Linked DNA regions of Neorhizobium galegae. The protein of the gene in region 1 interacts with the protein of each later gene in a pairwise test. Links are inferred from orthologs where the notes say so. Each region holds a gene or a part of one and is shown in the gene's direction. Other genes may lie near its edges.

The links.
Region 2: the proteins of LZK81_RS12390 (region 1) and rplK interact in binary tests that used the Escherichia coli proteins (3 or more experiments, as listed by UniProt). The link is inferred for Neorhizobium galegae from one-to-one orthologs.

Annotation. Positions count from the first base shown.
Region 1 is NZ_CP090095.1:2,476,011-2,479,305, reverse strand. Bases 304-3,282 are described here. They hold LZK81_RS12390 (50S ribosomal protein L11 methyltransferase), read left to right. Parts: upstream 304-1,343; coding sequence 1,344-2,222; downstream 2,223-3,282. Other genes in these bases: LZK81_RS12380 (aminopeptidase P family protein), read left to right, coding at 2,861-3,282; LZK81_RS12385 (hypothetical protein), read right to left, coding at 2,434-2,607; LZK81_RS12395 (SCO family protein), read left to right, coding at 667-1,266; LZK81_RS12400 (hypothetical protein), read left to right, coding at 391-546. Also shown: LZK81_RS12405 (methyl-accepting chemotaxis protein), read right to left, coding at 1-112; more of LZK81_RS12380, read left to right, coding at 3,283-3,295. UniProt on the Escherichia coli protein: Methylates ribosomal protein L11.
Region 2 is NZ_CP090095.1:1,694,566-1,697,619, forward strand. What follows is about bases 167-2,904. They hold rplK (50S ribosomal protein L11), read left to right. Parts: upstream 167-1,188; coding sequence 1,189-1,620; downstream 1,621-2,904. Other genes in these bases: secE (preprotein translocase subunit SecE), read left to right, coding at 264-464; nusG (transcription termination/antitermination protein NusG), read left to right, coding at 481-1,011; rplA (50S ribosomal protein L1), read left to right, coding at 1,622-2,317; rplJ (50S ribosomal protein L10), read left to right, coding at 2,629-2,904. Outside these bases: more of rplJ, read left to right, coding at 2,905-3,054. UniProt on the Escherichia coli protein: Forms part of the ribosomal stalk which helps the ribosome interact with GTP-bound translation factors.

The DNA of each region.
Region 1 (3,295 bases):
CCTCGTACCAGCCGACAAGCAGCATGGCGCCGATACCGGCAAAGGCGGATCCTGCCAGCGTCCATAGCCGGTGATTGACCGATAGCGTCTTGCGAATGGGTTTTGCCGTCATGCTGTTGAAATTCTCCCGGCGCCGGACAGGTCCGGCAGGCCTTCGGATAGAGATGGAAACAGGGAGCGAGCCGATATCGGCGACGTCATGTCTTTGGGGTCCTCACGATATCGCGGCCCTCAGTGCGATGCGTGTCGCATCTCACTTCCATTTGCCGCAACGATTCGTGAACCACCTTCGCCTTCATAAGATCTCAGACAGGTATTAATCTTACGCTAAGCTTGTTTGGAGGTTGTGCCGCCTTCCAAGAAGCCGGAAAAGGTTGTAGATTGAACATCATGGATAGCACCCTCGACGGTTACCGCCTGCCGCTGATCACCGCTGTAAGCCTGCTCTTGCTCGGGCTCGGCGGCATCGCCTTTTACGGCTGGCTCCGGTTCGGCTCTTCCATCCTGCTGACGCTCGATGAAACCGGTCTTTCGTGGTGTTTCTGACCGCTGCCTTGTCGTTGAGACAAATCAGCGCGATGTCTTTCGAAAACGACTTCTTGAATTGCGCCCCCGCCGGCTCGGGTCTATCGCTCCGTCAACTGGGCCTGAGCTGAAGAGATACTGATGAAGAGCTTCCGAATTGTTCTGTGGATCGCCGTCGTTGCGTTGGCGGGCGTGCTGGTGGCGCTGACGCTGACATTGACGCGTTCGAAACAGCAGCTTGCCGAGGGGCCGTTCGGGGTACCGTTCCAGCTCGTCGCCCAGAACGGCCAACCGATCACCGAAAAGGCCTTCCAGGACAAGCCGACGGCGCTGTTTTTCGGCTTCACCCATTGCCCGGAAGTCTGCCCCACGACGCTTTTCGAGCTCAACGGTTGGCTGCACAAGGTCGATCCGGACGGCACCAAACTCAACGGCTATTTCGTCAGCATCGATCCGGAGCGCGACAGTCCCGAACTGCTCGGCCAGTACGTCTCCAATGTCACCGACCGGGTGAAGGGCATTTCCGGTCCGCCGGCCAAGGTCCAGGAGATGGCCAAGGGTTTCAAGGTCTATTTCAAGAAAGTGCCGGTCGACGAGAAGGATCCGAACGGCGACTACACCATGGATCACACGGCCTCGGTGTTCCTGCTCGACGATGGCGGACGCTTCGCCGGCACCATTGCGTACGGCGAAAACCCCGACGTCGCGGTCAAGAAGCTCGAAAATCTGATCAAGGGCTGATACGTTTGACGTTGAAGCCGACAGGGCTTCTGTGGCAATCCTCTCCGCCACCGATCAATAGCTGAGAGACTGTTTCCTTGAGCGAAATCCGCCTTTACGTCACGTCCACCGAAAAAGGTGCGGCCGAGATCCTCGATATCCTGTCGGAGGTTTTCGGCGAAGAGGACTTTGCCATCGCCACCACCGAGGTGGACGAGAAAAAGGACATCTGGGAAGCCTCCGTCTACATGATGGCGGATGACGAGGAGATCGTGCGCCAGCGCATCGCCGAAGGTCTCGCCAAAGCCTTTCCCGCTCTGGAAATTCAAAGGGAAATCATTCCGGATATCGACTGGATCGCGAAGTCGCTGGAGGGGCTGAAGCCGGTGAGGGCCGGGCGGTTCATCGTCCACGGCTCGCATGACCGCGACAAGGTGAAGGTCAACGACATCGCCATCGAGATCGATGCGGGCCAGGCCTTCGGCACCGGCCACCACGGCACTACCGCCGGATGCCTCGAGGTGATCGAGGACGTGATGCGCGCAAGAACCGTCCGCAACGCGCTCGATCTCGGAACCGGAAGCGGCGTGCTGGCGATCGCCGTGCGCAAGCTGCGCAATATTCCGGTGCTCGCGACCGACATCGACCCGGTCGCCGTGCGCGTGGCGCGGGAGAATGTCCGTCGCAACGGCATCGCCACCGGCATCCGCCTGGAGACGGCGCCGGGATTTCATTCGCCCGCGTTCGATCGGGAGGGGCCGTTCGACCTGATCATCGCCAACATTCTCGCGCGGCCGCTGATGAAGATGGCGCCGCAGCTGACAGCACATCTGGCGCCTGGCGGTTCGGTGATCCTGTCGGGTATCCTGGCCGGACAGCGCTGGAAGGTGCTGGCCGCCTATAGCGGCGTCCATCTCGCCCATGTCCGCACCATATGGCGCAATGGCTGGGTGACGATCCATCTGCGCCATCGGTGATCTGTTTTGCAACGCAGCATTGAGCTCTTTGCATGGCTTTTGGTGCAGACAGCAAAAAGGCGACACCAGTGGTGCCGCCTTGCGATCAGTTCTGAGACTGACCTACCCGCGAGCGTGAGGGAGGATCTGCTCGAGCGGGCCTCGTATCCTGAAAGCCGGGGCGGGTGAGGGAGGAGAGCCCGCGCCGGCCGTATGATCAGGAATACGTAGCTTAGAATACGTAGCTTTGGGCGCCCTTGCGGCGCAGTTCTTCGCGGCTGGTGCCGAGGCCCTTCAGCGTTTCGTCGTCGAGGCTCAGCAAGGCGCCGTTGACGTAACGGGCAACCTGACGCTCGCGAGCTTCGACCACGCGGTTGAAGGCATTGCGGAAGAAAGAGTTGGCCATGGAAGCGATCCTTTTGATACGGGCCTTGTTCGGCGCCCGTTCGATGATGTGAATATAGCGATTGCTGCACTGCACAGTGAGAGGGCTTCTCTCATTGGTGGTATGCGTTTTCTGCATAGGATGATCAGATCCGCGCCAGACCTGTTGAGCAGATGCACAATCGCCGGTCATCCGGCCCGTCTGGCAATGTCTGTCGAAGATCGGCTAACATAGTCCGACCTCTCGGAATCAGGCAGCCCGGAAAAACAACCTCATGTTCCAGTCCTTCGAAGTGAAGTCCGCCCCGCAGTTCGGCCGCGATCGCGTCAGCGCGCTCAGGGCGAAATTCGCCGATCTCGGCATTGACGGTTTTCTCGTGCCCCGTGCCGACGAGTACCAGGGCGAATACGTGCCCGCCTCGGCCGAACGCCTGTCCTGGCTCACCGGCTTCACCGGATCGGCCGGCATGGCGCTCGTCACGCAACGTGAGGCTATCGTTTTCGTCGATGGACGTTACGTCACCCAGCTTGCCGAACAGGTGGATGGCTCGGTCTTCACCGCCGGCGATCTCGTCAACGAGCCGCCGCATGTCTGGCTGCCGCGCCACGGCGCAAAAGGTTTCCGGCTCGGCATCGATCCGTGGCTGCATGCGGGGGCGGAAGTACGCCGGCTCGAAAAGGCACTTGCCGAGGTCGGCGGTTCGCTGGTG
Region 2 (3,054 bases), 780 kb from region 1 along the record:
CTCAGTTGGTAGAGCGGCGGTCTCCAAAACCGCAGGTCGTCGGTTCAAGCCCGGCCGCCCCTGCCACTTTCAGATGATTGGCGCGAGATTATCCGCAGCGGAATTGTCGGGAAATGGTCGCCGTGCAAAACGGCGAAATTTCATCGAACACTGTTTTCCCACTTGTGTAAAGGGGAAGGGGTGTTTATGTAGGTCAAAACAGACACGCGGTGCGTGGGGCTGAGCAAGTTCAGCTTTACGCGCCGTAATTGCGTGGGCAATCAATGGCATCCAAGACCAATCCAGTTACGTTTCTGCGCCAGGTGCGATCCGAAGCGTCGAAAATCCATTGGCCGTCGCGTCGCGAGACCATGATTTCCACGGCCATGGTTCTGGTAATGGTTGTGTTCGCCGCGCTGTTTTTCTTCGCTGCAGACCAGCTCATGGGATGGTTGCTCCGTCTCGTACTGAACGTCAGCGTTTGAATCTGGAGAATTAAAGATGGCGGCGCGTTGGTACATCGTCCACGCATATTCCAATTTTGAGAAGAAGGTGGCTGAGGACATCGAGAACAAGGCTCGCCAGAAGGGGCTTGAGCATCTGTTCGAGAAGATCCTGGTGCCGACCGAGAAGGTCGTCGAGGTGCGTCGTGGCCGCAAGGTCGACTCGGAGCGCAAGTTCTTTCCGGGCTACGTCATGGTTCGTGCGAACCTGACCGACGAAGCCTATCACCTGATCAAGAATACGCCGAAGGTCACGGGCTTCCTCGGTTCCGACAACAAGCCGGTTCCGATCCCTGACTTTGAAGCCGAGCGCATCCTTGGCCAGGTCCAGGAAGGCGTCGAGCGGCCGAAGTCCTCGATCACTTTCGAGATCGGCGAGCAGGTTCGCGTTTCGGACGGTCCTTTCGCGTCCTTCAACGGCACCGTTCAGGATGTCGACGAAGAGCGCTCCCGCCTCAAGGTGGAAGTCTCGATCTTCGGTCGTGCGACCCCGGTCGAGCTGGAATACGCTCAGGTCGAAAAGGTCTGATGAGTTTCGAAATGGGGCCGGCCGTTTATTCGGCGGGCCTCGTGCGGCGTTTGCCGCAAGCGCGTGGGAGGGATGGTGCCTTAGCCGGGCATCTCGACCGAACCACGCAACCGCAGCCGCCGGTGAAAGCCGGCATGTCGGACCGGGAAACCGGTCTCTAACGAAAGGCAGAGAGTTATGGCTAAGAAAGTTATGGGCCACCTCAAGCTGCAGGTGAAGGCAGGGTCGGCCAATCCGTCCCCGCCGATCGGTCCTGCACTTGGTCAGCGCGGCATCAACATCATGGAATTCTGCAAGGCGTTCAACGCTGCCACGCAGGAAATGGAAAAGGGCATGCCGATCCCGGTCGTCATCACCTATTTCCAGGACAAGTCCTTCACCTTCGCGATGAAGCAGCCTCCGGTCAGCTACTGGCTGAAGAAGGAAGCGAAGATCACCTCGGGTTCCAAGACCCCGGGCAAGGGCGCCAAGGCAGGCACCCTGACCAAGGCTCAGATCCAGACCATCGCCCAGGCGAAGATGAAGGATTTGAACGCTGCTGATCTCGAAGGCGCAATGGCCATGATCGAGGGCTCTGCCCGCGCCATGGGCCTGGAAGTGGTGGCTTAACATGGCAAAGCTTGCAAAGCGTATTCAGAAGATCCGCGAAGGCGTGGATCCGACCAAGCTCGTAGCGCTCACCGACGCCATCTCGATGGTCAAGGAACGTGCGGTCGCCAAGTTCGACGAAACCGTCGAAATCGCGATGAACCTCGGCGTCGATCCGCGTCACGCAGACCAGATGGTCCGCGGCGTGGTCAATCTGCCGAACGGCACTGGCCGTGACGTTCGTGTTGCCGTTTTCGCACGCGGCGCCAAGGCTGACGAAGCCAAGGCAGCCGGTGCGGACATCGTCGGCGCCGAAGACCTCGTCGAAATCGTCCAGGGCGGCAAGATCGACTTCGATCGCTGCATCGCCACTCCGGACATGATGCCGCTCGTCGGCCGTCTCGGTAAGGTCCTCGGCCCCCGCGGCATGATGCCGAACCCGAAGGTCGGAACCGTCACCATGGACGTCACGGGCGCCGTCAAGGCTTCCAAGGGCGGCGCTGTCGAGTTCCGCGTCGAAAAGGCCGGCATCATCCACGCCGGTATCGGCAAGGCTTCGTTCGAAGCCAAGGCTCTTGAAGAAAACATCAAGGCCTTCGCTGACGCCGTCATCAAGGCCAAGCCGGCAGGCGCCAAAGGCAACTACCTCAAGCGGGTAGCGATCTCCTCGACCATGGGTCCGGGCGTCAAGATCGATCCGTCGACGGTGACGATCTAAAAGTTTCGTCCGGAGTCTTCGGGTTCCGGACTGCATGAATTCCCGGTCCTTCGGGGCCGGGAATTTCCCAGGGAAACCTGGGAATTCCTGTCCGAGATTGCGGGTGGTTTCGACCTTAATCACTTGATGCCTGCATGAGACGGGTAAGACCCGAGATTTTTGAGGTGCCATGCGCCTCGTAAAATCGGTTCGAGCCTAGTGTGCCTTGTGCCTGGAGCCCCTGTGGCGACAGTGCGAGGGGACAGGATCCTCAAGCGTCGCTTGGGGTCCTAATCAAGGGATCCCTTGAGGCAAAGGCAACCCGATGGGGCCTGCAGGATTGCGGTCCCGTCAACTGGAGACAGACAGTGGAAAGAGCGGAAAAGCGCGAATTTGTCACGGAGCTGAACGAAGTCTTCAAGGCTTCTGGTTCGGTTGTCGTGGCCCACTATGCTGGTGTCACAGTTGCGCAGATGAACGATTTTCGTTCGAAGATGCGCGCTGCTGGCGGCACCGTCAAAGTCGCGAAGAACCGTCTGGCCAAGATCGCTCTTCAGGGTACGGAGTCGGAAGGGATGTCAAATCTCTTCAAGGGTCAGACGCTGATCGCATTCAGCGAAGACCCGGTAACGGCTCCGAAGGTCGTCATGGATTTCGCCAAGACCAATGACAAGATCATTGTTCTGGGTGGTTCCATGGGTGCAACCACGCTCACTGCGGATGCGGTCAAGTCGCTTGCGACCCTGCCTTCGCTGGAC